DNA from 4 places in the Photorhabdus stackebrandtii genome. Region 2 is predicted to be linked to each of the others. Evidence: predicted binding sites of a transcription regulator. Region 2 holds the regulator's gene; each other region holds the start of a gene.
The links. Region 2 encodes Fur, which represses iron uptake genes when iron is present. Its sites were predicted from a motif close to ATAATAATGAGAACNACTATCAA; they were not measured.
Positions count from the first base shown of each region.

Region 1: a site for Fur is predicted at 6,132-6,154, ahead of C5470_RS09370 (siderophore-interacting protein). Genes of this name have one in related genera too.
Region 3: a site for Fur is predicted at 6,642-6,664, ahead of sufA (Fe-S cluster assembly scaffold SufA). Genes of this name have one in related genera too.
Region 4: a site for Fur is predicted at 6,086-6,108, ahead of feoA (ferrous iron transporter A). Genes of this name have one in related genera too.

Region 1 covers NZ_PUJV01000008.1:153,364-161,193, forward strand. The annotation lists gene C5470_RS09350 (dihydrodipicolinate synthase family protein) at 1-436, shown strand, start outside; gene C5470_RS09355 (aldehyde dehydrogenase (NADP(+))) at 478-2,061, shown strand; gene C5470_RS09360 (APC family permease) at 2,169-3,770, shown strand; gene C5470_RS09365 (class I SAM-dependent DNA methyltransferase) at 3,964-4,701, opposite strand; gene C5470_RS09370 (siderophore-interacting protein) at 5,225-6,061, opposite strand; gene C5470_RS09375 (histidine kinase) at 6,200-7,288, opposite strand; gene C5470_RS09380 (DUF2474 domain-containing protein) at 7,497-7,655, opposite strand; gene cydB (cytochrome d ubiquinol oxidase subunit II) at 7,636-7,830, opposite strand, start outside.
Region 2 covers NZ_PUJV01000014.1:70,057-77,886, forward strand. The annotation lists gene C5470_RS13360 (beta-N-acetylhexosaminidase) at 1-1,462, shown strand, start outside; gene fur (ferric iron uptake transcriptional regulator) at 1,536-1,982, opposite strand; gene fldA (flavodoxin FldA) at 2,351-2,881, opposite strand; gene ybfE (LexA regulated protein) at 3,055-3,342, opposite strand; gene C5470_RS13380 (GlxA family transcriptional regulator) at 3,482-4,450, opposite strand; gene C5470_RS13385 (type I secretion system permease/ATPase) at 4,636-6,786, opposite strand; gene C5470_RS13390 (HlyD family type I secretion periplasmic adaptor subunit) at 6,789-7,830, opposite strand, start outside.
Region 3 covers NZ_PUJV01000003.1:23,373-31,202, forward strand. The annotation lists gene ydiJ (D-2-hydroxyglutarate dehydrogenase YdiJ) at 1-2,793, shown strand, start outside; gene menI (1,4-dihydroxy-2-naphthoyl-CoA hydrolase) at 2,790-3,206, shown strand; partial or broken gene C5470_RS22635 (IS1634 family transposase) at 4,027-4,266, shown strand; gene C5470_RS03225 (GH39 family glycosyl hydrolase) at 4,419-6,098, shown strand; gene sufA (Fe-S cluster assembly scaffold SufA) at 6,732-7,100, shown strand; gene sufB (Fe-S cluster assembly protein SufB) at 7,113-7,830, shown strand, end outside.
Region 4 covers NZ_PUJV01000010.1:61,578-69,407, reverse strand. The annotation lists gene C5470_RS10795 (FAD-dependent monooxygenase) at 1-500, shown strand, start outside; partial or broken gene C5470_RS22475 (IS200/IS605 family transposase) at 566-670, opposite strand; partial or broken gene C5470_RS10790 (helix-turn-helix domain-containing protein) at 693-802, shown strand; gene greB (transcription elongation factor GreB) at 952-1,425, shown strand; gene C5470_RS10780 (3-oxoacyl-[acyl-carrier-protein] synthase III C-terminal domain-containing protein) at 1,808-2,857, shown strand; gene C5470_RS10775 (Tex family protein) at 3,617-5,941, shown strand; gene feoA (ferrous iron transporter A) at 6,210-6,443, shown strand; gene feoB (Fe(2+) transporter permease subunit FeoB) at 6,491-7,830, shown strand, end outside.

The DNA of each region.
Region 1 (7,830 bases), on a different contig from region 2:
TATCGTTGCGTTTAAAGATTCATCAGGCAATACCCGACCTTTTAGTGATATTCCCAATGAAGCAGGTGATCGCTTCATTCTTTTTGCTGGTTTGGATGACGTCGTTTTAGAGTCAGTCGCCGTGGGCGCAGAAGGTTGGATTTCAGGTATGTCGAATGCTTTTCCTCGGGAAGGGGAGACCTTATTCCGTCTGGCTAAACAGAAACGTTATGAAGAAGCCAGGGAGTTATATCGCTGGTTTATGCCTTTGCTGCATCTGGATTTCCGTCCTGATTTGGTGCAATGCATCAAACTGTGTGAAGAAATGGTTGGCCGTGGCAGCGCGATTACCCGCCCACCCCGTTTACCACTTGAGGGGGAAACATTGGCTGAAGTACGTTCCATTGTAGAAAAAGCCCTCGCAAATCGTCCTTCATTGCCTGATGTAGGTCTGTAATAACCCATCGCGCCCATTTTGATCCCCTTGGAGGAATCGCTATGTCAATAACACATTCAGGTATGCAGTTTATTGGTGGTCACAGGCAAGCAGAGGGAGAACGTTGTTTACACAGCCGGCGGGCAGTGGATAACTCATCAATAGGTTATGTGTTCTATCAGGCGACAGTACATGAGGTCGATCTTGCTGTTCAAGCTGCCGCCGATGCCTTTACACGTTATAGCCAAACATCATTAGAAGAACGTGCCGATTTTTTAGATAAAATTGCGGATGAAATCGATGCTCTTGGCAATGACTTCATTGCCCTTGTATCGGAAGAAACGGCTCTTCCGCCAGTCCGACTTCAGGGCGAACGGTTGAGAACGAGCGGGCAAATGAGGCTGTTTGCCACGCTGTTACGCCGTGGTGATATTCATGCTGCCCGCATTGATACGGCACAACCTGAGAGAAAACCGCTCCCCAGAGTTGATATTCGCCAGTGCTATATTCCTCTTGGCCCTATTGCAGTTTTCGGTGCCAGTAATTTCCCTTTGGCTTTTTCAACCGCGGGGGGTGACACTGCGTCAGCATTAGCAGCGGGCTGCTCCGTTGTTTTCAAAGCACATAGCGGTCATATGGCAACCACCGAAATCATCGCGCAAGCCATTGAACGCGCTGTCATCGCCACACAAATGCCCGCAGGTGTATTTAATCTGATTTATGGCAATAGTGTGGGGGAGGATCTCGTCAAACACCCAATGATTCAGGCGGTTGGTTTTACCGGTTCACTCGCGGGTGGGCGTGCATTATTCAATATGGCTATGCAGCGACCACAACCTATTCCGGTTTTTGCTGAAATGTCGAGTATCAACCCGGTCATTGTGCTGCCAAATGCTTTAATACAGCGGGGAAAACAAATTGCCCAAGAACTGGCAAATTCATTCACATTAGGTTGCGGTCAGTTTTGTACTAAACCGGGAATGATTTTGGGTATTCGTTCACCAGAATTTGATCGATTTATTGCTCAATTAGCGCAGGACATCACTCTTCGTCCGGCACAGTCAATGCTAAACCAAGGCACATTACTCAGCTACCAAGAAGGTATTCATCAACTGGATAATGAACCCTTAATGACGCAGTTAGCCACTGGTGAACATCATGAAAATCAGGCAACTACGATGCTGTATCGTGCAGATATTGCTTTGTTGTTGAATAAAAATGCTCTGCTGCAAGAGGAGGTTTTTGGTCCTGTTGTTATTGTGATTGAAGCTGAAAGCCAGCACCAGCTTTTACGCGCAATTGACTGTTTGCAGGGGCAGCTTACCGCGACCTTGATTGGTGAACACGATGAATTAGCTAATTCGTATGAACTCAGCCGACGATTACAGAACATCGCTGGCAGAGTGGTTGTCAATGGCTACCCGACAGGCGTTGAAGTCTGTGATGCCATGGTTCATGGTGGGCCTTACCCAGCGACTTCAGATGCGAGAGGGACTTCGGTTGGCACATTAGCTATCTGGCGTTTTCTGCGTCCGGTATGTTTCCAAAACTATCCCGAATCCTTACTTCCCCCAGCACTGCAAGACCGTAATCCGTTAAATATTTCCCGATTAATCAATGGGGTGATGAGCAAGGATGCATTGTAAATCAGTTTAATACTTGCATTGCTGTTAGTTATGCACATTGCGCCACTGTCACGCGAAATTACCCTACTGGCGTATATCAAATAAGAAACAGAAAAGAGCGAATAATTATGGCGCCATATGAAACCTCTCCACTGCCGAAATCCAATTCAGGGCAGGGAAAATTTAAGAAACAGTTAACACTTACGGATTTAACTTTCATCGGATTAGGTGCCATTTTTGGTTCTGGCTGGTTATTTGCTGCCAGTCATGTGTCTGTTATTGCCGGGCCAGCAGGGATTTTTTCCTGGGTAATTGGTGGTATCGCTGTGCTCTTACTCGGCATTGTGTATTGCGAATTGGGTGCAGCTCTGCCGAAATCAGGTGGCATTATTCGTTATCCGATGTTTTCTCATGGTGAACTCATGGGATATTTAATGGGTTCTATCACCTTAATTGCGTTTTCCAGCCTGATAGCCATTGAAGTTGTCGCTGCCCGGCAATATGCGGCTGCGTGGTTCCCTTTTCTCAGTCAGCCGGGTTCTGGTGATCCGACTCTGGCAGGCTGGTTGGTTCAATTTATTTTATTAGCATTTTTCTTTTACCTTAACTACAACAGCGTAAAAACTTTTGCGAAATTCAACAATATTATTAGTCTCTTCAAGTTCATCGTTCCGCTGCTCGTTATTGCTATCCTTTTTAATTATTTTAATCCGAGTAATCTGCAAGTTCATGGATTCTCCCCGTTTGGGATCTCTGGTGTTGAAGCCGCGGTTTCAGCGGGCGGTATTATCTTTGCTTATCTTGGCCTGACGCCAATTATTTCTGTTGCCGGTGAAGTGGAGAAACCGCAAAAAACCATCCCTATTGCTCTTATTCTGTCTATTTTACTGTCTACGGTCATTTATGTTTTATTACAGTTAGCTTTTCTTGGCGGAATACCCTCTGATCTGCTCTTTGGCGGCTGGAACCAAATTGGGCAATATTTTTCACTGCCGTTTCGTGATATAGCCTTAATACTCGGTGCGGGATGGCTCGCTTTTTTGGTGGTATGTGATGCAGTGATCTCTCCAAGCGGCACTGGGAATATTTATATGAATGCGACTCCGCGTGTTATCTATGGCTGGGCAAAAAGTGGCACGTTATTTAATGTGTTTACCCATATCGATGAAAAATCGGGAATACCACGTCCTGCACTCTGGTTGACGTTTATTCTTTCTATTTTTTGGACATTACCTTTTCCTTCATGGGAAAAACTTATCAGTGTTGTTTCAGCAGCGTTAGTCCTGAGCTACGCATTAGCGCCAGTCACGGCCTCTGCTTTACGCCGTAATGCCAAAGGGATGAAACGCCCTTTTTATGTTAAAGGGTTTATCATCATTGGCCCGCTCTCTTTTATTGTTTCCGCCTTCATTGTTTACTGGTCTGGTTGGAAAACCGTTTCCTGGCTGCTCGGATTACAAATTATCTTGTTCTTCATCTACTTGTTATTCAAAAACAGAGTCCCCACAGGCAAAGTGAGCCTGCGCCAACAGATAATCTCTGCCTTGTGGCTGATCGGTTTCTACAGTGCCATGATCATTTTGTCCTATCTAGGCACATTTGGTGGGAAAGGCATTATTCCTGCACCCTGGGATATCGTTGCAGTGGCAGTGATGTCTTTGATTGCCTTTTATTGGGGAACCTTTAGCGCTCTGCCCAACGCTATTTTACCAACGGAAGATGAGGATTGATTAGAGTGCTAATGGAACATTTTGATTGCTTCTCTTCCTAATTGGGGTAAAGCCTGTTCTGGCTTTACCTACCAACCTATCTGGAAAAAACAACCCCCATTATTTTGAATGAGGTTTGTCAGCGGTCTGAAATCCCTCGATGAAAATCGAGGGATTTGTGTAGGAAAGACAACGGATCTCGGGGATTATCTTGTTAAAACTGACAAATAAGAGCTGTATCAAGGCAATTTCGTTGATAATCATCCCAAAAACCTAGGGGATAATCCTCAATATCGCTTTTTAACAGCATTGGTTTTTGCCATCTAAATTGTTTGAATCCCGCTTTTTGGATAGCCGCTTGATACTGTTCACGACTCCAATGATACATGGTGAAAGGGCTGGGTGGTGTGGTAAGAAATTCAGCTCTCACGAGAGTTGTGTCTTTCACGGGCTCTTTACTCAGAATTTTTATACAATAATTTTCATAATTCACTTTTTCTAATCGACAATCAGGTTCAGCGGTATACGCAATGAGTTTACCTGAAGGCTTGAGATGAGCGGCAATGACACGGAACATAGTTTCAAGGTCTTCAATAGATTCTGCATGGCAGAATAACCAGGCTGCATTGACTATGTCAAATTTGCCAAATGACTCCATCTTGCAGACATTTCTTACGTGAAATTCGATATCGTCACCGTATTGTTGTGATTTGCTTTTCGCAATTGCTATCATGTTATCTGATATATCGACTCCAATGACTTTTGACGCACCACGATTTTTGTATTCTCGACTAAAAAGGCCATATCCACAGGCTAAATCTAATACTGATTTCCCGTGTATATCTCCTGCCAGATCGAAGACAGTTCTGATTTCTACTTTGATATGGGCAGCAGCATCTGAAAAGCTCTCGTAAAGATGTGCAATAGGATCATATAAAGTGTTATCTTTCATGTTTTTTATCCTTAGCTAAAGGTCAAAGTACTTTATTTATCGAAGAGATATTATTTAGTATGAATTTAATAATTACTGAAGGTCTTTCTCTTATTATATACTAATACGTTAGTGATGAATTAGATATACCCGTTATCTTTCAAGTTGCCTCTTTGTTGGCTGCTTTCACTCACCCCAGTCACAGAGTTATCTATGCTCTTGGGAATACCTATAATATGTTTCGTAGAACTATTATTTTTATAATAATTATATCGTGTCATCAATTGTTGAAATAAGCGATACATACAAGCAACTGTCTTGAGCGATAATTTATGAGGTAGCCCGGTGATACAACTCATCCTATTCTGCGTTCTTTCTGAGCATTGCATTTAGCGATTTGGTTCGGCACACCAAATCGCTGGCTGGGTAATAAAAAACCAAAAGTGGAAAGCAGGTATACCTATTGATCACACCGTTAAGATTCCTGAAAAAATCTCCCGGCGTGATCTTTTGCCTATTATGACTGGCCGAAATTATGCACTAATCATAGCGCAAAGCTATCCATCACTTCATGGCGCAGCTCGTGATAACCTTCTTCATTAAAGCCATGTCTCCAGTAAGGGATAGCATACAGCTGGTGGCGTTCATAACCTTTTTCACGGCGAACATAGCGACGAAGCGCTTTTACCATTTTATCTTCACCGGCAAGCCAGAAAGTGACATCTTCTGTTGGTAATGACCAGGATTTGAACGTGGATACCATCTTGTCAGTCACTTCAACACCGCCGGTAATCCAGTGGATTGTTATTCCCGCCGGTTTTTTCAACTTCTGAATATCTTGTTCACTTTCGATACGGATAATCACCTGCCCGGCAGCGTCTGGTTTCATTGTTTCCAATAGCGCCGCAATTGCCGGCAGGGAACTTGGGTCGCCGGCCATATAATAGTTGCTGACTTTTGGCAGTAGTGGATCAGGGCCTCCGGGGTTAGTGATGCCGATCCAGTCACCGATTTTGGCTCTGTGAGCAAACTCCACCGCCGGACCGCCATGGTCATGCAGTGCGAACTCAATATCGATCTCTTTTTGTTCGGAACGGAGAGCCCGAACAGTGTAAGCACGGGTAACCGGGCGCAGTTCTTTTGCCGGCCATATTGGGCCTTCTGGGGATAGAGTGGGTAAGATCGGTTTGGTCTGTCCCGGAAGAGGTAAAAATATTTTTACCAGCCCGCCTTCGCATTCAGTGGGATAAGTGTCCAGGTTTTCACTTTCGAAAGTAATGCTGCGCATATTGGGGGTTACGTCGAAAATTTTTTTTACCTGAACAAGCCTCGGTGGTGCAGGGCGGTAAATATTTTTCTCTTCAATTGTTTTATTCGCCACGTAAAATTCCTCTGGAAAATTTATCGAAGGTAATGATCTGATAAAGCAAAATGCAGTGTAACAGTAATTAACACAAATGCTAATCATTATCATTCAATAAGTTGCACTGATGCCAGTAATTTGATTTATCTGTCTTTTTCAATCCAGTGATAACTGAATTTCTATTTCTGTACCACCATTTTTACGGTTTTTTATCTGTAATTGTCCACCGATAAGAGTGACTCTGTCTTGCATAATAGCCAGTCCAAATCTGTTTTTATCAATTGCATTTAGATCGATGCCTCGGCCATTGTCACTGACAACAGCAATGATTTTGTCATCAATAGGATAAATACGGATACTGATCCAGTTTGCATTGGAATGCTTGTAGCAATTGTTTAAACACTCCCGGATGATTTGTAATAAATGCTTACAGTAACTGTCAGGGATGTGCTGATGTGTCAGACGGTAATTGAATTCAATATTGAAGCCCAGACGATGGTTAAACTCATTAATCAACGTCTGTAAAGATTCTTGCAGATTACATTGAGGCTGTTCGTTCCTGAAGGTTGCTAATAATTCTCTTAGCTGGCGGTAAGCGATATTCAACTCGTCCTTAATCATATTGAGTGAGGTTAAACTTTGCTTGGATAAGTTATCACTACCGATATACAGGCAATTAACCTGAATCTTAAGGAAAGAGAGCGATTGGGCAATTGAATCGTGGAGTTCACGGGAAATAGCTGCCCTTTCTGCTGCCAGGATACTCTGATGGTGGCACTGGATTTGGTTTTCCCGTAACAGTTTATTCGTCATTAAGGCAACCACATTCTGAACCAGGCTTTTTTCATCGGGAGTCAGATCGCTATTTCTGTGTGTTTTTATCCAGAGTGTCCCATAGTTATCAATATTATCATCCAGATTCCATCTCATAATCAGAGGCATATCGAAATAGGGGCACTGGTGGGGATTGCGGAAGAAATATTCTTGTTGCGATGGATAAAGGATGATTTTGGCTTCACAGAAAGGGATCAGGCGATTGAGATGAGAAAAAATCTCCTGTAGCTTTTCAGGAAGAAGTTTACAGTTTTGTAGTTTGAAATGGCTTTGACAGAGGAAATCCAAATGACCATTTTTTTGTTTCAGGGCGTTAATTTCTGCTTTGTATCTTGAATGTTGCCATTCTTTGACAGGAACAGAGTTATATACTACTTTTATCAGGAAATACACATTTGTAATGCTTAACATTATCAGTAACGGTAGAATTAAATCTTGAGTAGACGGTTTGTTAATCAACAGCAGTATAAAAAGTAAGAATAAATTTATAATAGAGTTGATTACAAACAACTTTTGGTTTTTGAAGATAGTGTTATTTGAACTTGTTTTCATCAGATTAAGATTCCGTTCTGCAATACTGATGAAAACTTTAGCTCAAATTATTAAATAGTGTTAACAATTACTTTAATTTCATGCCTGCTGCTGTCATCAGAAGGCGAAATAGTGTGGAGACAGCAAAAAGCGCCATCACACTGCAAAGCCAGATTATCGCCATCCAGCCTATCCGTTTCCATACAGAAGGGCGTTGGATATTTTGATTAGTGGTAGCCTTGTTCATGGTTCACTTTCCCCCGGAAAACGTAGTAGCTCCAATAGGTATAAACCAGGATCGCTGGGATAATCAGCAGGGCGCCAACCAGCATAAAACCTAAACTTTGTTGTGGTGCCGCGGCTGCTTCATAGCTGATTGTCGGTGGGATCAGGTTAGGCCAAATACTGATGCCCAATCCACT
Region 2 (7,830 bases):
AACCAAGTGTTTGTTACCACAACTGGGTTCCGGCCCTGATAACAACAATATGGGCAGTGGATCCTTCAGCCGTCAGGACTACATCGACATTCTGAAATATGCCAAAGCCCGTTATATTGACGTTATTCCTGAAATTGATATGCCGGCTCATGCCCGGGCTGCGGTTGTTTCTATGGAGGCCCGCTACAAGAAGTTAATCGCTCGCGATGATGTGAAAGGGGCGAATGAATACCGTTTGCTGGACCCAACCGATACCACCAGAGCAACCTCTGTTCAGCTCTATGATCGTCGCAGTTATTTGAACCCGTGTATGGATTCTTCAAAACGATTTGTTGAGAAAGTCATTGGTGAAATTGCCGTTATGCATAAAGAAGCTGGCTTGCCATTGGAGACCTGGCATTTTGGTGGTGATGAAGCGAAGAATATTCGTTTGGGAGAAGGGTTCCAGGATAAGAATGGTCCGATAGTACCGGGTAAGGGCATCATTGATAAAAGTATAGAAGATAAGCCATGGGCTAAATCTCAGGCTTGCCAGAAGTTGGTAGAGCAGGGGGTTGTGAAAGATATTGAGCACCTTGCCAGCTACTTCGCAATTGAAGTGAGCAAAATTGTGAATGCTAATGGTATTGAGAAGATGCAGGCATGGCAGGATGGCCTAAAACATGCTGACAGCGCTAAAGATTTTGCGACCAAACGCGTTGGTGTGAATTTCTGGGATGCGCTCTACTGGGGGGGCTTTGATTCAGTCAATGATTGGGCGAACAAGGGCTATGAAGTGATTATATCCAATCCGGATTATGTTTATCTGGATATGCCGTATGAAGTTCATCCACAGGAGCGTGGATATTATTGGGCGACCCGTTTTAATGATGAAGCCAAGATCTTTAGTTTTGCGCCAAATAATATGCCGCAAAATGCTGAAACATCCGTTGACCGTGATGGTAATGTATTTCGTGCGAAAAGTGACAAACCGTGGCCGGGCGCTTATGGGCTGTCAGGGCAAGTATGGAGTGAAACGGTCCGCACTGATGAGCAGATGGAATATATGATTTATCCTCGCTTATTACCGCTGGCAGAGCGGGCATGGCATCGGGCTGGTTGGGAACAGGATTATGTTCCAGGCCAGGAGTATAAAGGAGGGGAAACGCATAATGTTGATATTGATGCATTGGATCGTGATTGGACACGGTTCGCTAACCTGATAGGGCAACGTGAACTTGTCAAACTGGATAGGGCCGGGATTGCTTACCGTTTACCGGTACCTGGGGCTAAGGTAAAACGCGGTGTTTTGAAGGCCAATATTGCTTTGCCGGGGCTGATTATTCAGTACTCAACTGATGGCGGTAATAGCTGGAAGATTTATGACAATCACAAGCGTCTGAAGGTAAAAGGAAATGTGTTGATCCGTTCTGTCAGCCCGGATGGCAAACGTTACAGCCGGATTGATAATGTAAAGGCATGATTTTGTTTCATCAAGAAAGGAACCTCGGATAGGTTCCTTTCTATAGATAAAAAATTATCGGTTCAGGAATGAATTACTTTTCGTCATGTGCACTACTGTCTTCGCGGCAATTACCTGCGGAGCAATGACCATATAAATAAAGGCTGTGGTTTGAGAGTTTAATCCCATAACGTTCAGCAATATTCTTCTGGCGTTTTTCGATATGTTTGTCACTGAATTCAATGACCTTACCGCAGTCCAGGCAGATTAAATGGTCGTGGTGGTGTTGTTGAGTGAGTTCAAAAACCGATTTGCCACCTTCAAAATTATGACGGGTGACAATGCCGGCATCATCAAACTGATTCAACACGCGGTAGACAGTCGCGAGGCCAATCTCTTCACCGTTATCAATCAGTTTCTTGTAGAGATCTTCCGCACTGACGTGGTGGTATTCAGGATCCTGTAACACTTCCAGTATTTTCAATCGAGGAAGTGTTACTTTAAGTCCAGCATCTTTTAATGCCTTATTGTTGTCGGTCATGCGGATTCAGTCCTGTTACTCAGTAAAGTGAACTTAGCGATACTTCAAAAAGTACCAGTTAGTTATCAGGTTATGATTATAGGCATGGCTAATGAAAATGAAAACCACGTTAACCTTAACTATCATTACACATTTTGCCAGAATAATCATTTGTAAAACGCAGGAATAACCTTACTGTTTATCATGTTTAGGCTATTTTTTTGCCATTCTTCGTAATAAAAGAGCGGATATGAGCAGTGTGTTGACAAAAGCGATAGCTTTTGAACGTGATCCCACAGGGTGAGCAAAGCGAATGGCTACTCACCTACCGCGTATTCACTATTGATAAGAAATGGCCTGCACCAATATACGGCTATTGGGGTAAGTCCCTATCCAGCAATAATTTCCGCCAGACTCATCTCTTCGTAGATCTGTTTAGTCCAGGAATTAACGCGTTCTTCGGTTAATTCTGGTTGGCGATCTTCATCAATAGCCAGCCCAATAAAATGGTCATCATCAGCCAGACCTTTTGATTCTTCAAAGTGATAACCCGCCGTTGGCCAGTGACCAACAATAATTGCTCCACGGGGTTCAATAATGTCACGGATAGTTCCCATCGCATCACAGAAATATTCCGCGTAATCTTCCTGATCGCCACAACCAAAAAGGGCAACCAACTTCCCTTCAAAATCGATCTCTTCCAGAGTAGGGAAGAAATCATCCCAGTCACACTGAGCTTCACCGTAGTACCAGGTGGGGATGCCGAGCAGCAGAATATCGAACTGTTCGATATCTTCTTTACTGCTCTTGGCAATATCGTGGACTTCTGCAACGTCGGAACCCAGAATTTTCTGGATTTTTTTGGCAATATTTTCTGTGTTGCCGGTATCGCTGCCAAAGAATATACCTATAATTGCCATAAAATGATATAACCTCTTGTTTTATTTGTGTATTTCTGTTTGAGATATACGTATAAAATGTCAAAATCAGCAGAAAGATTCTGGTTGTATTAATAAAAAAACAAAATCCTATTCTGACCAAACAGCAAGGACAATTCTGTCAAATTTGTGTGATTTCCTTGCCTTCAATGCTATCAAGCAGTGATGTCACTTTCTGCTAACTGGGCCAGCAAAATTTGCTCAATGAGTTCACTGCGGCTGATATTGCGTTGTTGTGCAAGAAAGTTCAGCGCATCGACTGCGTCGGCATTTATTTTCAATTCCACACGACGCAGACCACGCACCTTATCACGGCGAAGCTGGTTACGTTTATTGACTCTGAGCTGTTCATCCCTGGAAAGTGGGTTGGTTTTTGGGCGCCCCGGTCTGCGTTCATTTGCGAACAAATCCAGAGTGGTGCGATCCATTTGTTCTTTTGCCATAAATTCAACTACTAAAGGGCGTATACCATAAAATATAGCACGCCATGATACCCCAGCTTCCCGTGTATCGCTACTGCCAGACAAAGATAAAAAGCCGTGTCACTGTTTATTCGTAAAGGATGTCCATTGCGTTTCGACTTTAACGGTACTGGTATTTTCTGCGGTACTCTATTGGTGTTAACCCATTCAGTTTCTTAAATAATTCTCTGAAGTAGCGAGTATCTTCATAGCCAACTTCATGGCTGATTTCTTCTATGGTCTTGTTCGATTTTTCTAAACAGTATTTTGCCAGGGATAATCGAATTTGCTGGATATATTGAATCGGTGTCTGGCCGGTCGCTGTTTTAAAGCGTCGCTTCATCTGCCTTTCACACAAATGAATTTTATCTGCCAGATCGCCGACTGATAATCTGTCTGATGGGGCTGAATGCATCCAATCCTGTAGTTTGTGGATTAATGTATCTGAGTGCTGGCGATATGGTACAAAGCTTGCCAGCGTATGTGGGGGGATGCCTTCTATGTCACCAAATATCAGTTGGCTACAGGCTTCTCTGGTATTTTGACCATATATCTGTTCAATAATATGCATCATCACATCATTGTATTCATAGGTGCTGGAAGTACAAAAAATATTGTTATCGCTGGTGACTTTTATTTCTGAATGTAACTGTACTTGCGGAAACATATCCTTGAATAAGTTGGTAAATAGCCTGTGTGTGGTGGCTTTGCGGTTATTGAGTAAATTAGCTTTAGCCAGTACAAAAGAACCTGTACAAACGGAGACGATAGGAATGTTTTTTTCTTCCATCATCTGGAGCCAATCTAAGGTTTCTTGAGTACAAAGATCGAAATCGCAATAAGGGGCCCCAATTGAACCCACCAGGACAATATCTGTTTGTTTTATTTCTCCTATGAGTTTGTTGGGTTTTAGCCGAACACCACCCATCCCGACAGCATCCTGATTATCCTGTGTGACAATATTGATTTCTGGCTCTGGCGCTCCGGCTAAACGGGCGGCAGTGGTTAAAATTTCTATTGGGCCAGTAATAGAAGTCAGAGATCCTCCTGAAAATACTAACACGCTTAAAGAAACTGGATTCCTGTCCATAAGAATTCTCCAACTTAAAAATTAAGATGTATCAAGATATTTCATTGTCTAACATCTTAATAACTTATTGTAACAATTTAAATAATTTAATTACATTGAGTTATTTTTTGAACAAATAAGTAAAATAAAAAATAATTTCAGCCAAAACTTATTCCGTCTTTTTTAAGAGTTGGCTGAATTGTCATTTAGTTTTCGCCAACTTGTTGATGCCACAAATGTGCGTATAAGCCGTCTTGCTGGAGCAATTGGTCATGCGAGTCAAATTCGACAATTTGCCCCTGATCTAACACACAGATTTTATCCGTGTGGCGAATTGTATTGAGCCTGTGAGCAATGCTGATAACTGTTCTGTTACGGCATATTTCGTCCATATTTGCCATGATTGCCGCTTCGGACTCATAGTCCAATGCTGAGGTGGCTTCATCAAGGATCAAAATAGTTGGATTGACCAGGAGCGCTCTGGCTAATGCGATTCTCTGTCTTTGACCACCTGAAAGATTTGCCCCTTTTTCCCCAACTGGATGCGCAAAACCGTGAGGAAGGGATTGAATAAATTCAATGGCCCCGGCTAACTCAGCGGCTCGATAGACTTCTGCATCTGTTGCGTTGGGCTTACACAGCCGAATGTTATCGGTGATGCTGCCAGAAAACAGGATACTTTCCTGGAGCACAACACTCATATTGCGGCGTAAAGAGACGGGATCAGCAATAGCCAAATCCATGCCATCAATCAAAACTTGTCCATGTTGAGGTACGTACAGCCTTTGTAGTAAACGGGTGAGAGTACTTTTACCTGAACCGGACGGTCCAGTTATACCAATAAATTGCCCCGATTTTATCAATAACGACAGGTTCGCCAGAACTTCCGGCGTGTCGTCATGGTAGCGGAAGCGAATATTTTTGAATTCAATCTGGCCTTCCAGCTCAGGTATAGAAGCCAATCCCTGTTTACTGTTTTCCATTGGCTCATCAAGAATATCCCCCACACGTTTCAAGGCGATTAACGTATGCTGAAAATCCTGCCAAACCTGTGCAAGCCGGAGGATAGGTTGCGTGACGTGTCCGGCCAGCATATTGAAAGCGATAAGTTGCCCCGGAGTCAGTTCACCGCGTAAGACTTCTGTCACTCCCCACCATAGGAGGATCGCGGCGGTAAATTTCTGGACAAAATCGATTCCCTGTCCTGCGATTAAACCGCTTTTCTGTGCCGCGAAGCTTTTAGTCAACTGCTGGCTGAGAATGCGTTGCCACTGATGTAAGAAACGGTTTTCAGTAGCGGTGGTTTTGATGGTTTCAATCCCGGTGACGGCTTCAGTCAGAAAGCTTGTTGCATTTGCATCGGTTTCATATTCTGCTTCTACTTTGCGGCGAATAATCGGCCCGGCGACTACCCAGAATACGAAGTAAACAAAAAGTGAACCAATAACAATCCAGGTGAGTATCCAGGCATAATAAAACATGATGCCAATAAACATGATGACGAAAATTAAATCCAGCAACAGCATCAGGGTAGAACCGGTCAGAAACTGGCGGATTTGAGACATCTCTCTGACTCTGGCAATGATCTGCCCTGTTTGCCGTTGCTTAAAATATTGCAGTGGCAATCCTGCCAAATGACGATACAGTCGCCCGGAGAGCTCAGAATTTATCTGGCTTGCCATGTGCCCAAATACGGTATTGCGCATAAAACTATACAAAGGCTCGGCAAGGGCGATGGCCAGCATCGCTATACCTAATACATGCAGGCTGGATAAACTTCGGCCTACCAAGACCTTGTCGATGATGTTTTCAAACAGTATCGGGCTGACCAGTGCAAATAACTGGAGAACTATGGCAAACAAAAACAGATCTCTTATCTGACTTTTCTGCCGGAAAATTGAGGGATAAAACCAGCTCAAGCCGAATTTGACATGCTTCTTAGTTAATTCCTGATCTGCGATTAAAAGAATCTTATATACATTCTCTTTATTACCAGTAGATGTAGATAAGGAAAGCGATTGCGTTTGTTCAGTCACTGGATCGAGAACGGTAATATTGTCATTATCGGCTTCAATGAGCACCCACCACTGTTGTTCCAGTTCGATCAATGCCGGTAAGGGCAGCGTCGGCGTTGTATTGGTGGTTAACCGATCAATTTTACTGTGTAGCCCAATAGCGTTGGCGGCTTCACGCAGCTGTAACTCACTCAGATATAAGGAGTCAAAACCCAGGCTATGCTGAAGTTGATTGACAGTGGCTGACTTATGAAATTGTTTCCCCACATAGACGATGCAATTCAGTGCCTGATTATGAGTGTGGTTACTGGAATCAGTAGCAGAAGAAGGTAATAGGTTCACGATTATTTCTCCCTCAATGCTTCAGATTGATACTCTCTGATAGGGCTCAGAAGATAATCGATAACGCGGCGCTGATCAGTTTTTATTTCGGCGACAATTGACATACCTGGGGTAATTTCAACCTGGGTATTGTCTATGGTAATACTATTACGTTTAAGACTGACTTGAGCAGGAAAGACCAATCCTAACTGTTCATCTGTGGTTGAGTCTCTGGATATGCTCAACAGTTCACCGTCGATAGTGCCATAACGCGTGTATGGGAAGGCATCGACCTTAATGGTGACTTGTTGCCCCGAATAAACAAAGCCGGCATCTTTGTTTAAAATTTGCACCTCCGCTAACTGCACATTGTCATCAGGAACGATTACCATCAAGTTTTGTGCTGGTTGCAGTACCGCACCTAATGTATGGACGCTGAGTTGTTGAACTGTTCCTGTGACGGGGGAGCGAATGATTTCAAGTTGTTCCCGTACCTGCGCTTTTGCAAGCTCTTGCTCTAAAACGACCAATTGAACTTCGGCCTGTTTTCTTTTATCAAACCATTCGCGCTCTTTTTGTGTTTTCAGGCTGTTTAAGCGCTCTTCCAGGCTAATATATTGCGATTGCAGAACATGAAGCTCCGCATTTTGTTGGGCAATCAGGCGTTCTGTTTCCAGAAACTCTTTTTCCTGTTCAAGATATTCAACTTTACTGATCACTTGTTTTTGACTTAAGGTTTGACGTGCTTTTAAACGCTGATTGATATTTTGCCGGAGCTTAGTGAGCGCATTGATATCGCTTTTTCGTGATTGTTGAGAAGAGAGATTTACGTTCATCTCTGCTTTTAGATTGGTTATAATAGCGTCGTATTCTCTTTTCTCCCGGGAATAGTTTTCAGCAACTTGTGTTTGTTGAGATGCCGGTAAAGCCTGAAACAGTTCCTGTTCTGTCGGTTCCTGTTCTTCTGTCAAAGCCTGATAACGAATTTTTTCGTGGGTTTGATATTCGATCTGCTTTAATAACCGGGTGATATCCTGGTTAACACCGAGTGTATTGAGTGTCAGA
Region 3 (7,830 bases), on a different contig from region 2:
GGCACAAACGGCCAGGCTCTTAATGAAGGTATCGTGGTGGATATGTCCCGTTATATGAATCGTATCCTCGAGATTAATCCGGAGCAGGGATGGGTCAGAGTTGAAGCGGGCGTAATTAAAGACCAACTGAACCAATATTTGCGTCCATATGGTTATTTTTTTTCACCTGAGCTTTCAACCAGTAACCGGGCAACATTGGGTGGAATGATTAATACCGATGCTTCTGGTCAGGGTTCACTGGTATACGGTAAAACATCCGATCATGTTCTTGGCTTACGGGCTGTTTTATTGGGTGGTGAATTACTTGATACCCGCTCAATGGACATCGCACAGGCGGAATCAATTGCCCAGGAAGATTCTGTTACAGGCCGCATTTATAACACCGTGCTTAACTGCTGCCGTGAACGACGTGAACTTATCGTTGAAAAGTTCCCCAAACTCAATCGTTTTCTGACAGGTTATGATTTGCGTCATGTTTTCAGTGACGATATGCAGAAGTTTGACTTGGGTCGTATATTGACCGGTTCAGAAGGAACGCTGGCTTTTATTACCGAAGCGGTTCTGGATATTACACCGTTGCCGAAAGTCAGGCGGTTGGTGAACGTAAAATATGATTCCTTTGATTCAGCGCTGCGTAACGCGCCTTTTATGGTGAATGCAAAGGCTTTATCTGTTGAAACCGTGGATTCAAAAGTTCTGAATTTAGCGCGTGAGGATATTGTCTGGCATTCAGTGAGAGAACTGATCACTGATATTCCCGGCAAGGATATGCAGGGGTTGAATATTGTTGAATTCAGTGGTGATGATCAACAATTGATAGACCAGCAGGTAGACATACTTTGTCAGCGCCTTGACGAACTGATCGAAGGTCGTCAGGGAGTTATTGGCTACCAGATTTGCCGGAAGCTGGCTGATATTGAGCGTATTTATGCAATGCGCAAGAAATCAGTTGGATTACTGGGTAACAGTAAGGGGGCGGCGAAACCGATCCCGTTTGTGGAAGATACGTGTGTGCCTCCACAGTATCTTGCTGATTATATTGCGGAATTCCGCCAGCTACTGGATAGCCATCAACTGAATTATGGTATGTTTGGTCATGTAGATGCCGGTGTATTGCACGTTCGGCCAGCACTGGATATGTGCGATCCGCAGCAAGAGGTACTGATGAAACAAATTTCTGACGAGATTGTCAACCTCACCGCCCGTTATGGCGGTTTATTGTGGGGAGAGCATGGTAAAGGTTTTCGTGCTGAGTATAGTCCGGAATTTTTCGGTAGCGTCTTGTATGAGGAATTGCGCCGGATTAAAGCGGCTTTTGACCCGGATAACCGCTTGAATCCGGGTAAAATTTGTCCGCCGATGGGTGTTGATGCACCAATGATGCAAGTTGATGCTGTCAAGCGGGGGACTTATGACCGGACAATTCCGGTCAATGTAAGAAATACATTCCGTGGTGCGATGGAATGTAATGGTAATGGGTTGTGTTTTAACTTCGATGTGAAAAGCCCAATGTGTCCGTCAATGAAAATTAGCCGGCAGCGTATCCATTCACCGAAAGGGCGGGCAACATTAGTACGTGAATGGCTTCGGCTTTTGACCGAACAAGGTATGGATCCGCAACCATTGAAGCAGGGATTGGAACAAAAACGGCCAAGCCTGCGTGGTCTGATTGAAAAAACGCGTAATAGTTGGCAAGCATGGCGTGGAGAGTATGACTTCTCCCATGAAGTAAAAGAGGCGATGTCTGGTTGTCTGGCATGCAAAGCCTGCTCAACACAGTGCCCAATTAAAATTGATGTGCCGTCATTCCGTGCACGTTTTCTTGAGTTATATCACGGCCGCTATCTTCGTCCTTTGCGTGATTATATTGTGGCAGGTGCGGAAAGTAGTACACCATTAATGGCTAAGGCGCCGCGGGCATTTAATTTCTTCCTGAAACAGCCGTGGGTGCAGGAATTGAGCCGTCGGACAATCGGGATGGTCGATCTCCCCTTGTTATCCAGTCCGACACTACACCAACAGCTTGCAGGTCATTACGCGCTTTCGACCAAACTGGAACAGCTTGAAAAAATGGATCAGGCTCATCGTAACGGGCATGTGCTGATTGTTCAGGATCCGTTCACTAGTTATTACGATGCGAAAGTTGTGGCTGATTTTGCCTGTTTGGTGGAAAAATTAGGATATAAACCGGTATTGCTGCCATTTTCCCCTAACGGTAAGGCCCAGCATATCAAAGGATTTTTATCCCGCTTTGCTAAAACCGCCCAAAAAACGTCAGATTTTCTCAATCGGGTATTTGAACTAGGAATTCCTATGGTTGGTGTCGATCCTGCATTGGTACTGTGCTATCGGGATGAATACAAAGAAATTCTCGGTGAGCAGCGCGGCAAGTTTGAGGTTCAGCTTGTTCACGAATGGCTGATCAACACTTTGCCGGAGGAAAAGGACAATCAGGCCGTGTCCGGTGATAAATGGTATCTGTTCGGACATTGTACGGAAGTGACTATGCTACCAGGCAGTAGTCAACAGTGGGAAAAAATTTTCCAGCGGTTGGGTAGTAAGCTGGATAATATCAGTGTAGGCTGCTGTGGAATGGCTGGAACATATGGTCATGAAAACAAAAACATAAAACACTCTATTGGTATCTATAAATTATCCTGGCAACCTGCCTTGCAGAAATTACCTCTGGAGCGTTGCCTGAGTTCCGGTTATTCCTGCCGCAGTCAGGTTAAGCGGGTAGAAGGGCAAGTACTTAAGCATCCGTTGCAAGCTTTATTGGAGATAATCCCATGATTTGGAAACGTGATATTGGACTGGATAGCCTGAATCAAGTAAATAGTCAATGTATGATGGGTCATCTGGGCATAAAAATCACGCATATCGGTGATGATTATATTGAGGGCACAATGCCGGTTGATCATCGCACCCGTCAGCCATTTGGTTTATTACATGGCGGGGCATCTGTTGTACTGGCAGAATCACTTGGTTCTTTGGCAGGGTATCTCTGTTCTGAAGGTGAGAAAAAAGTTGTTGGGCTGGAAATCAATGCCAACCATATCCGATCTGTTCGCAGTGGCGAAGTTAAAGGGGTGTGTAAGCCTCTGCATATTGGCCGAAATCACCAGGTATGGCGAATCGATATTTTTGATGAACGTCAACACTTGTGTTGCACTTCCCGGTTAACTACTTCGGTGTTGCCTGGATAAAATAATAGTAGGTTATTTTTCTATGGATTAATAACCTACTCATTAAGTGAAAAAGATATTTTTTTATGTATTAAGTTTATTTGCAATATTATTATGTTAGTTGTTTGGTAAAGCAGGTTTGCTTCCAAGCAGCTTGTGGATCTCCATAGTAATATAACGGGAATGTCTTGAAGCGATAAGTACCGCTTTTTGCTGTTTCATGGTTAGCGTCTCCTTGCCTTTCGGCGTGTAAGAGGCTAATCTTATGTTGTGATGCATAGATAGGCCTCGGGTTGATTGAAAGATCACTCGGGGCTTTCTTCTATCCGCTCCAGCACGCCAGAGACAGATAGTCTCAAGCGCCCGCCCAGAATATACCAAAGCAAAATACATATATCTATATATTACATTATATTTCTGAGTTTATTTACAGTAATCCATCCCTAAATTGATATATACCGGCATTTATAAATTTAAATAAAAGAAAGTTTTTATCTATTTCGATATTAACCCCTTCAATATAATTCACCATCTATATTTTACTCGATATTTAAATTAATCAGATATATAAGCAGTTCACATAAACAATGATATTATTAAAAATATTGATGAAATCTATAACTTGAAAGACTGCGGCACGTAAATGACTATATCTTTATGTAGTGCTCCAAGCGGAGCGGACAGTGTTATCGTTTCTTTTTTGCAAGGTATTTATAGATGGAAGTTCGTTTAGCGAAGCTGACAAAAACAATAAAATAAATACCAACGACATCTCATCGTTGAACTCGATTAAAATGTACTATGTCGATCGTAATGAAGTTCGCTGTGGAATTCTCCCAGTTTAATGGTCTATGCTGCGCTGGAGCATAAAATTCGCAGCGGATTGAAACAAAATGCGGCATTTTACCCGGATATGAAAAACCGGCAGACACAATCGCCCACCACCCGTTGGGTATTTTTAACCTGTGAAGGGATTAATCCCTTCGAATTTCAAGAGTATCGGAGGGTAACGGGTATGCAACCGTACCAAAGTGACCTGTTGAAGATATTGGGTCAATGGTATGAGTCTTTTTATTCCTGAATTGGGTGCGGAATGTCGGCTAATAGCCTATCCGAAAGCTATTTCATTTGTTATGTTGGTCCTGGGCAGGGCATTGGAACTCTCACATACTATGTATACGCTCTGTCCGTGACCAATGAAGATATAATAATAACTATGTCGAGGTATTTACAATGTATAAATTAATTAAACCTGTGCACGGAGTAAATGGCTCTCCTATATCCATAGCCCCCGGATATCCTGATCTTGAAGACCAATTTAACGAAATGGGGATCCCTTTCATCCGAGCGCATGATCTGTATGGCCCAGGGGATATCGATAATGGCACTCTTGATAATAAAGATCCGGGTTCATATCAACTTTTACTAATGGTACCAGAAGATAAAAAATGGCATGGCCGAAAAGTTTACGCCGATTTGACAAATAAGAGATCTATCTTTCCAAATGCCAGAAACGGAATGAAGAATAATAGTTTTGAAGAGGCTGTTTCACAAGCAAATTACGAACCGACAGATGCTTATTTTAGAAAAATCATTAACAATGAAAGGAATTCCAATCCTTATCTCAAGAGAGAAGTGATGTGTCGAATAGGCAGGTCATTTTTGGGAAGTGCAAACCCACCAGAAAATTTTCAAATTTATGCCATGCTGGCGGCGGAATTAGTAAAGCGGTATTCAGTTAACTACATGAACATTGGAATGAAGCGTCCGGTAATGTATTATCAAATATGGAATGAGCCTGATTTAGGAATCTTCTTTGCCGATTCTGACCCGAAAGTTTATTACAAATTTTATGGTACTATCGCACGCGAAATCAAAAAGGTAGCACCGAATGTGTTGGTCGGAGGTCCATCTATAGCCGCCGGGCAGGGGATACACAGTCCCTATGGATGCGGTTTTTTAAAAGCATGTAAAGACAACTCATTCCCGCTAGATTTTTATTCCTGGCACCTTTACCTTCACGACAAAGCCGATCCTGTTCAAGTTGCGGCATCAGCCAGGCTCAACAGATCCCTGCTTGATGAATTGGGATTTAAGCATGTTGAAAGTTATATAACAGAGTGGGGAATGACCCCATATACAACTCACGAAACACAGAATAAAATGCAATCAGCAAAGAATGCGGCGTTTATTATACAATCTTTGATATTTATGGTATATAGAGATGTGGACAAAGCGTTTTACTACAGAGCTGACGGCGGCACACTAGGTATTTTTAATGATGGAAATAGATATACCTATCCCGCGCAAGCATTTTATTTATTCAACTTAATGTTTGAAACGCCATATTATAAATCTAACATTGATATACAATTTGAAAATGCTAAATATGGGTATATTGAATTGGAAGGGCGCAGTGAACCCAATTCTTTTCCTCGAAGAAGGAAGTTATTAGTATCAACTTATTTTCTTGATAAAGACTTCCTCAAAGAAGGATATCCGTCAAAAAAATACAAGCAATATTACCTGGATACAAATCGAGATGTTGACAATATTCAAGATCAATACAGTATTGACAAATGGTTTGGCGGGAAAAATCCTAAAAATATGTATAGTAACAATATTAAAGAGGATATACTTGATGACCACTCTCCAGAAGCTGTCAACCCTGAATACCGTAGATATGGTTTTACCGGTCACAATGCCATAATTCAAGACCCACGAGAGCCTAGGAATGTCACTGCTTATATTATTACCGAAGGAGGTCAGTTGGACAATATAAGGCCAAGTTCGGTAATGAGTGAAAATATAAAAAAAACCAAAGTAAAAACCGATACTGGAATAATGTGGAAGGTTGCTGTGGCAAATATTCAACAAGACTCGGTAGTACTTCTGGATGTTGAGTATTCCTGATAGCAGTGCCGTGGCTTGGTGAACTACATTTTCGGGATCTAAGGTAGAGCTTTAGCGGAAAGATTTGCTCTAAGCCGCTATTTGCAATAGTGTCCCTGGGGCGCTGGTCGGTGGGATGGCACCAGTACCAGCGTATGCGCTTTTTCCATTTCCGGGGTATAGCACTGCACCCAGAGATAAATCGTGATGTGGTCAATGCTGACGCTAGGCTCGGTCAGCATTTTCTGGAGCTCTCGGTAGCTTATTAGTCGAATCCGCCTTGATTAAATAGAAACTCTATTTGTATATATTATAATCATAATAGCAACTCCCATGCCGCATCTCCGGTATATCTTAAAGCTCACATCAAATGGTATTCATGATGAACCTTTTGTGCTTTTATTTTGTACCAAAAAGTACAGGATAGCACAATTAATTAAATTAATAATTTATATATAAAACAAAGAATTAAAAATATATTTTCATATGCGATGAACATAATTCGTTGTGTTTGGGTGAAATTTAATCCATTTAAGGTATATCCTCTTAAAACAAATGGTTGAAGTGATAAGGGTTATCATTACCATTATGTGGTAACGAGAATGTTCCGATAACAGCGGCAAAAAATTGCTAAAGAAAAATATGAGGTCAACGATGACAAATAGTGTTGAAACCTTCTCTCTGAATGAAACCGCATGGCAAGGAATTACCATCACAGAGAGAGCCGCAGCACAGATCCTAAAATTGATGCAGCAGAACCCACAAAGTGAAGGGTTATATCTGGGGGTTAAGCAGTCAGGATGTGCCGGCTTTGGCTACGTGTTTGAGATGGTTAACGATCCTGCGCCTGATGATTTACTGTATGAAAATGAAGGGGCATGTCTATATGTTCCCCTGAAAGCTATGCCATTTATCGATGGAACTGAAGTTGATTTTGTTCGTGAAGGTTTAAATCAGATATTTAAATTCAATAATCCAAAAGCTCAACATGCCTGTGGGTGTGGTGAAAGCTTTGGTATATAAGTGTACCAATATATGTCTCAGAGCAATGTAGAAATCAGCGATGATGTGCAGACCTGGCTCAGCGATCATCGTTATAAAGAGGGTTTTTTCACTCAGGTCGCGACTGATGAGTTGGCTAAGGGGTTGAGTGAAGACGTTGTGCGGGCAATTTCCGCAAAACGCAATGAACCTGAATGGATGCTGGAGTTTCGGCTGGAGGCTTATCGCCATTGGCTGGGAATGGAAGAGCCGCACTGGTTGAAGGCGAATTACCCTAATCTCGATTACCAGGACTATAGCTATTATTCAGCACCTTCATGCGGTGCCTGTGATGATAGTTGCAGTTCGCAATCCGGTGCTATGCAGGCAACGGGTGCAGAGCAAACAAATAATTATTTGACGGCAGAGATTGAAGAAGCATTTGATAAGCTGGGTGTTCCTGTACGGGAAGGTGAAGCTGTCGCGGTAGATGCTATTTTTGATTCAGTTTCTGTCTCAACAACTTATCGGGATAAGTTAGCGAAAGAAGGCATTATTTTTTGCTCATTCAGCGAGGCAATACAGGAATACCCTGAGTTAGTCCGTAAATATCTCGGCAGTGTGGTTGCAAGTCACGATAACTTCTTTGCCGCGTTGAATACCGCGGTCGCTTCTGATGGTACTTTTGTTTATGTGCCAAAAGGGGTTCGGTGCCCGATGGAACTCTCCACCTATTTTCGTATCAACGCGGCGAAAACCGGCCAATTTGAGC
Region 4 (7,830 bases), on a different contig from region 2:
AAGACAAACAAGCACGAACCTGGCAAGGCACCAACCAAGATGTTGCAGGTTTCTACCAAGGCTGGCCGAATATTGTTTCAGATATCATCTTAAAAACACCTTCGACAGATATTATCGCCGTTCCCGCTCAAGATCGTCCTTTTTCTCCACATTGGGGAAAAGGCCGCATCACATTATTAGGCGATGCCGCGCACCCGATGCTGGCCAGCTTAGGGCAAGGAGCCGGAATGGCAATGGAAGATGCTGCTGTTCTGGCTCACGCTATCATGCAGAAAGCTGATCCTATAGCGGCGTTGCGTTTTTATGAAAAAACACGTATCCCAAGAACAGAAATGCTGGTCAATGCCTCAAGATCGATGAGTGATATCGAGCAGGAGGAGCGTTTTTTCCCTCGATTGAAACGAGATCTGGCCCTGCGCCTAGCGCCTGAATCGACATTGAAACAGAATATCAAAAACTCCCTGATATTTCCCATGGTTTATGTTACAAACCCTCGTTGAAGCTACCTACTGGCAAAGTCTCTTGCTCTCGATTAACATCGAAATTCGCAGTTTCTCTATGGCACATCCTGATCAAATATTTTTCGCCTGTATTTTGTGACAAACACCAAATATATGTGCATCAGGAAAACACAATGTCTACCACGGCGAATATCAGTTTCATTTTTCATAGACCAAAATATAATAGTGGATATGAAACGATTTCAAGCCGTTAAATTTCAATTAAGACCAAGCGGTCAGCAGGGGCTTGTCGTTTTGTTTTCAACCGTTCACTTGCGCTCCAGAACGAGGATCATGAAGCCACGACGATGGTCGGATTCGAGTGTCAGGTATGCGGATATACAGCGAACGCCGAAATGAGCCAGGCTTCGGTCTGAACACGGGTAGGGATCTTCGTCCTTTTGGGCGGGGAGGATGTCAACAATGCAACTTACTGTCTCTACAACATAAAATGAAGACTAAGCTTATAACCCGCGAAGGTTACAACAAACTAAAAGAAGAATTGGATTATCTATGGCGTGAAGAACGCCCGGAAGTCACTAAAAAAGTCACTTGGGCGGCAAGTCTCGGAGACAGGAGCGAAAACGCAGATTATCAATATAACAAAAAGAGACTACGGGAGATTGATCGAAGAGTCAGATACCTAACCAAGAGTCTGGAAGAACTACGGTGTGTTGATTACTCCCCTCAACAAGATGGGCGTGTGTTCTTCGGCGCATGGGTAGAAATCGAAAATGATCAAGGGGAGATTAAACGCTTCCGTATCGTCGGGTACGATGAAATTTTTGGTCGCAAAGACTACATATCAATTGATTCTCCAATGGCCCGGGCTTTACTGAAGAAAGAGGTCGGAGACAGTGCAATCGTTCATACACCAACAGGAGAAGTCTTGTGGTACGTGAATGAGATCGAATATATTAAATAGTCTGTATACTGTTTCAACATGATATAATTAAATTCCAACTCTATTTAGTTTTGATAATAGTCACGCATATAAATTCATAAAAACGGAATGTATTTTAAAGTTTACACAGTCTGAATATAAAGAAATAAAAAATAATATTCGCCACTTGATTTGAGCCGGACTTATGTTAGAAATATAAGCAACCAAATTATTTCAATCGAGGAAGTTAAGCTTACAATAAACTTTACTGATATGTAACTCCCTTGTTTATATTTCGTGGAAATATAATTTCTAATTATTTCTAATATAACTCTGTACTATACAGAGTAGAAATTAAATTTCATTTTTTACTAAAATACTAGAAAAACAGAATTTTCAAGATATTTATCTAGAGGATGCATTAATGAAAATAGCAGGCATAGCAGGATCACTTCCATCACGGCTTGTCACAAATCAAGAAATTATTAATTTAGTTGAGCAACATTCAAAAGAAACTTTTCAGGGAGATTTACCCAAGACCTTAAAATCAATCGGAAAATTACTCAATAAGAGTGGTATAGAAACCCGATATTGGCTAGCTGAGGGTGAAAAGCCCATGCAACTCATGGAAGCAACATTCGATCGCGCTTTAGAACAAGCTAATATCAGCAAAGCAGAAATCGATCTGTTGATCTACCCTAGCGTCACTCGTGGCTTCACTGAGCCGGCCAATAGTACCTTTATCGCAAAAGCACTGGGACTCAATTGCAGGAATTACGATGTCATAGACGCCTGTAATGGTTGGGTGACAGCGATGGATATTATCAATAGCAAAATGAAGGCGGGTGAAATACGCTATGCTGCTATTGTTAATATGGAGTTTGGTATGTCCGATGGTGGGCCTATCTTCCCACAGAACTTTTCTTTGTCTTCTTCATCAGAACTGGCTTATAAATTTCCAAGTTTTACGATAGGCGAAGCAACAACTGTCACCATACTGAGTAATGAATCACCTGACAACTTCCAATTTTCTTATATCAACAGACCAGATTTAGGCGATTTATCTACCATTTCCTTACCTAACTGGGAACTGTTTTGTAACGATTCTGATGTTGAACGTATTTCACCTCTTGGTGGACAATGCCGGTTTAATTCATACGCAGCACTACTACATGAATATGGCCGGGAAGGAACAATAGAGGTATTTAATAAGCACCAAGTTTCCAACAATGATATTCACAAGATCTTTATTCACACTGGTTCACCAAAAATGTGGCACGAATTTGGACAGTCGATCGGTGTTGATAACAAGATGCATCATGTTGGACACAAAACAGGTAACATTGTTACTGCCTCTATTCCTTTTGGAATCATTGATGCTGTTCACCAAGACATGTTGGAGAAAGAGCAGTTCTGCATGGGATGGGCAGGAAGCGGTGGAATGGTTTTTGCTGCAATATCATTTAAACTTTAATACGCATTTTTACTGATACGACCAAAGCAAATAGCAAGGTACACGAAATCGGAAATATATCACCGAAGCTAATTGATATTACTATCCCAGTTTGATACATATTTGAAGCATCGATATTATCACAACGGGCTAGAGCTGAGATATGCGCCTGCGCTGCTAATGATAAAGAAACAGATATGTCAGATTAAAGATACAATACGTAAACTCCTGTCCACATTGGCCTGAAGTAGAGATTCATCTAGAGAGATCATCAATAAAGCCGGAAGACCGAAAAGTCTTCTGGCCTGAATTAATAAAAAAATAAAATGACTCTGAACACATATTTTATTCTACATTTCTTTAATTAAATTAGCTTCACTAATCCTAAATATTTTTTTATTTATATCCACCCTCTCAAAACAAAATTCAATTTCCTCCAATTCCAGAAATGGGACGAGTAACAATAATTGGCTCCATTGCGTTACAGTTACGATAACAGCCTGATTCACATACGAGGCAACTCTTTCCATCAATATTTCTGTATAAAAGCCCAGAGTAGGCTCGCCTTCACGGGCAATGTAACTAATTCCTTACGCGAAAAATCTAATGAAAAAATTTGATTTAACCGCAGTTGCTATAGCGTAACCGGCAACAAATTTGTTGAATTATGTCGTAGCCCGCCAGAATAAGATCAGACGTGAACTGGAAATTGTTTCTCTCAGAACGTATAAAGGGGGTTTTGTGAATATTTGAAGCTTATCCACCAGAAGAAAACACAACATGAATGAATCCTTAAGCCAAATTATTGCAAGTGAGCTACAGGCCCAGCCACAGCAGGTCCTTTCAGCGATGAGTTTGCTGGATGAAGGGAATACTGTCCCTTTTATTGCACGATATCGTAAAGAAGCCACCGGCGGTTTGGATGACACCCAACTTCGCCAACTTGAGAGCCGTCTTGGTTATCTGCGCGAACTGTCAGACCGCCGCCAAACCATTCTTAAATCCATTGACGAACAAGGCAAGCTGACACCAGAACTGGCCGAAGCCATTAATGGCACCCTGAGCAAAACCGAACTGGAAGATCTTTATCTGCCATACAAGCCGAAACGTCGTACCCGCGGGCAAATCGCGATTGAAGCAGGTCTTGAACCTTTGGCGAACTCTCTGTGGCAAGATCCACAACAAGAACCGGAATTGGTTGCCGCTACTTTTGTTGATACCGATAAAGGTGTAGCCGATACTAAAGCCGCTCTGGATGGCGCTCGTTATATCCTGATGGAACGTTTCGCCGAAGATGCAACATTATTGGCAAAAGTTCGTGACTATTTATGGAAAAATGCCCATTTGGTCGCCAAAGTCGCCACCGGAAAAGAAGAAGAAGGTGCTAAATTCCGCGACTATTTTGATTACCATGAACCTATCGCACAGGTCCCTTCTCACCGCGCATTAGCCATGTTCCGTGGCCGTAATGAAGGCATGCTGCAACTTTCCCTGAATGCTGATCCCCAGTTTGATGAACCACCCAAAGAGAGCTACTGCGAACAGATTATTACCCAACATCTTAATCTGCGCCTGAACAACGCACCGGCGGATAGCTGGCGCAAAGCCGTCGTAAACTGGACCTGGCGTGTCAAAATATTGCTGCATCTTGAAACGGAATTGATGAGCACTTTACGTGAGAAAGCAGAAGATGAAGCTATCAAGGTATTCGCCCGTAACCTGCAAGATCTGTTGATGGCCGCACCAGCGGGTATGCGCGCGACAATGGGACTCGATCCAGGTCTGCGTACCGGTGTTAAAGTTGCCGTCATTGATGCAACCGGCAAATTGATTGCCACAGACACTATCTATCCGCACACCGGGCAAACCGCCAAAGCAGCCGCAAGCACGGCCGCGTTGTGTATCAAACATCAGGTGGAATTGGTCGCTATCGGTAACGGAACCGCTTCCCGCGAAACAGAACGTTTCTTTGCGGATGTCCAAAAACAGTTCGCAGAGATAAAAGCCCAAAAAGTGATTGTCAGTGAGGCAGGAGCCTCTGTTTATTCTGCATCTGAACTGGCAGCACAGGAATTTCCTGACCTGGACGTTTCACTACGCGGTGCGGTCTCTATCGCCCGCCGTCTGCAAGACCCACTGGCTGAATTAGTGAAAATCGATCCGAAATCTATCGGTGTAGGTCAATATCAACATGATGTCAGCCAGACCCAACTTGCCAAAAAGCTGGACGCGGTCGTTGAGGATTGTGTAAACGCCGTCGGCGTAGATCTGAATACCGCTTCTGTTCCGCTATTGACCAGAGTTGCCGGGCTGACCCGTATGATTGCCCAGAACATCATAAACTGGCGCGATGAGAATGGCCGCTTCAATAACCGTGCACAATTACTAAAAGTCAGCCGCCTTGGGCCAAAAGCGTTTGAACAGTGTGCCGGCTTCCTGCGTATTAATCACGGTGATAACCCGCTGGATGCCTCGACTGTTCACCCGGAAGCCTATCCGGTGGTTGAGAAAATTCTGGCGGCCACCGAACAAAAACTCCAGGAATTGATGGGCGATCCTTCCTCACTGCGTGGATTGAAGCCTCAGGATTTCACCACAGAACAATTTGGTGTTCCAACCGTTACCGATATTCTGAAAGAGCTGGAAAAACCAGGCCGTGACCCACGCCCGGAGTTTAAAACCGCGACCTTCGCTGACGGTGTGGAAACGATGAATGACCTGCATCCGGGGATGGTACTGGAAGGTGCGGTCACTAACGTGACTAACTTCGGCGCATTTGTCGATATCGGCGTTCATCAAGATGGCTTGGTGCACATCTCTTCGCTGTCCGATCGCTTTGTGGAAGATCCTCACACCGTAGTAAAAGCAGGTGATATCGTCAAAGTCAAAGTGCTGGAAGTTGATCTGAGCCGTAAGCGTATCGCGCTGACCATGCGTCTTGATGAACAACCGGGAGAAACCCACTCACGCCGCAGTAACAATCCTCAAACTGACCGCCACCCTGAACGTAATAACAAAAACCGGACTACTCCGCGCACTTCAACTCCAGCCGGAAACAGTGCCATGAGTGATGCGCTGGCCGCCGCATTCGGCAAAAAACGTTGATAGTCTTATAATCGCAAACACTATGCACTGCTTTAGCAGTGCATATCTCATCTCAGCTATCAGGTAAAATTCAAATGCACTTATCCCCGTCAACCTCAGTAACTTACTGAACATCAATTATTGAAAATGCGATTAATATTGAAATTAATGTTGGTTATTATTCTTATTTGCAATTAACATGCATAGGATGAAAATCGTACTTTATCTAATATAAGTACAACTTTAGTTCTCAAGATTCTTTCACTTATCACACATCCCGGAAGGTTATATGCAACTTCTTCCAGACCGCAGTTACAAGATCATTGGCTTTTCTCCCAAGATCAGCCCAGCTTACCGACAGAAATTACTGTCATTAGGCATGTTGCCCGGTTCCTCTTTTCATGTTGTCCGTTTAGCACCTTTAGGTGATCCGATACAAATTGAGGCCCGCAGAGTTAACCTGATTCTGAGAAAAAAAGATCTGGAATTTCTCACATTAGACGACGCCCAATGCAACGCATAATCCATTGCAAGCAATAAAACTGTTACTTCTAATTTGGCATCAAAAACATGAAAGCACTGACCATTGGCTTAATCGGCAATCCCAACGCCGGCAAAACGACATTATTTAACCAACTTACCGGCGCCCGTCAACGTGTAGGCAACTGGGCAGGCGTCACGGTAGAACGCAAAATTGGCCGTTTTATCACAGAAGACCATAAAATTGAGCTGGTTGACCTGCCGGGAACCTACTCTCTGACCACGATTTCTGAACAAACATCACTCGATGAGCAGATAGCCTGTCACTACATCCTGAGCGGTGATGCTGACATGCTGATTAACGTCGTAGACGCTGCTAACCTTGAGCGAAATCTCTATCTGACATTACAACTGCTGGAATTAGGCATTCCCTGCATTGTTGCGCTGAATATGCTGGATATCGCTAAAAGCCAGCATATTCAAATCAATATTGCTGAGTTGGAGAAACGCCTTGGCTGTCCGGTCATTCCAATGGTTTCAACCCGAGCAACCGGACTCAATGAACTGAAACAAGCGATTGACCGCCATAAACAGAATTCTGGGCAGTCATTGATTCGCTACCCTGACAACCTGTTGCAAGAAGTTGATCAGCTATTTGGTGCAATTTCAGACGATTTTAATGCTCAACAACGCCGTTGGTTAGCACTTCAGATACTTGAAGGGGACATTTACAGCCTGGAACGTTCTGGCCTTGCGGCCTCAATCTTGGCTGAATCCAAAGAACGCCTGCAACAACAGCAATACGAAGAACCTGAACTGGTTATTGCCGATGCACGCTATCAAAGCATCAACACCTTATGTATGGCAGTGATCGACAGCCAAAAAGCAACGCCAAACAAACTCACCCAGGCAATTGATAACATCATCCTCAACCGCTGGTTGGGCGTACCCATTTTCCTGGCGGTTATGTATTTAATGTTCGTACTGGCGATTAATATCGGTGGTGCATTACAGCCTATTTTCGACGCAGGTTCTATCGCTATTTTTATTCATGGCGTTCAATGGCTTGGTCATACGTTACATTTTCCTGAATGGCTGACTATTTTCCTCGCGCAAGGTATTGGCGGCGGTATCAACACGGTTCTGCCACTGGTACCACAAATCGGCATGATGTATTTGTTCCTCTCTTTCCTTGAGGACTCCGGTTATATGGCGCGGGCGGCGTTTGTCATGGACCGTCTGATGCAGGTTTTGGGTCTGCCAGGTAAATCTTTTGTCCCATTGATCGTTGGCTTTGGTTGTAACGTACCCTCAATTATGGGCGCGAGAACGCTGGATGCACCGCGTGAGCGTCTGATCACGATTATGATGGCACCATTTATGTCTTGTGGTGCACGGCTGGCAATCTTTGCCGTTTTTGCCGCTGCATT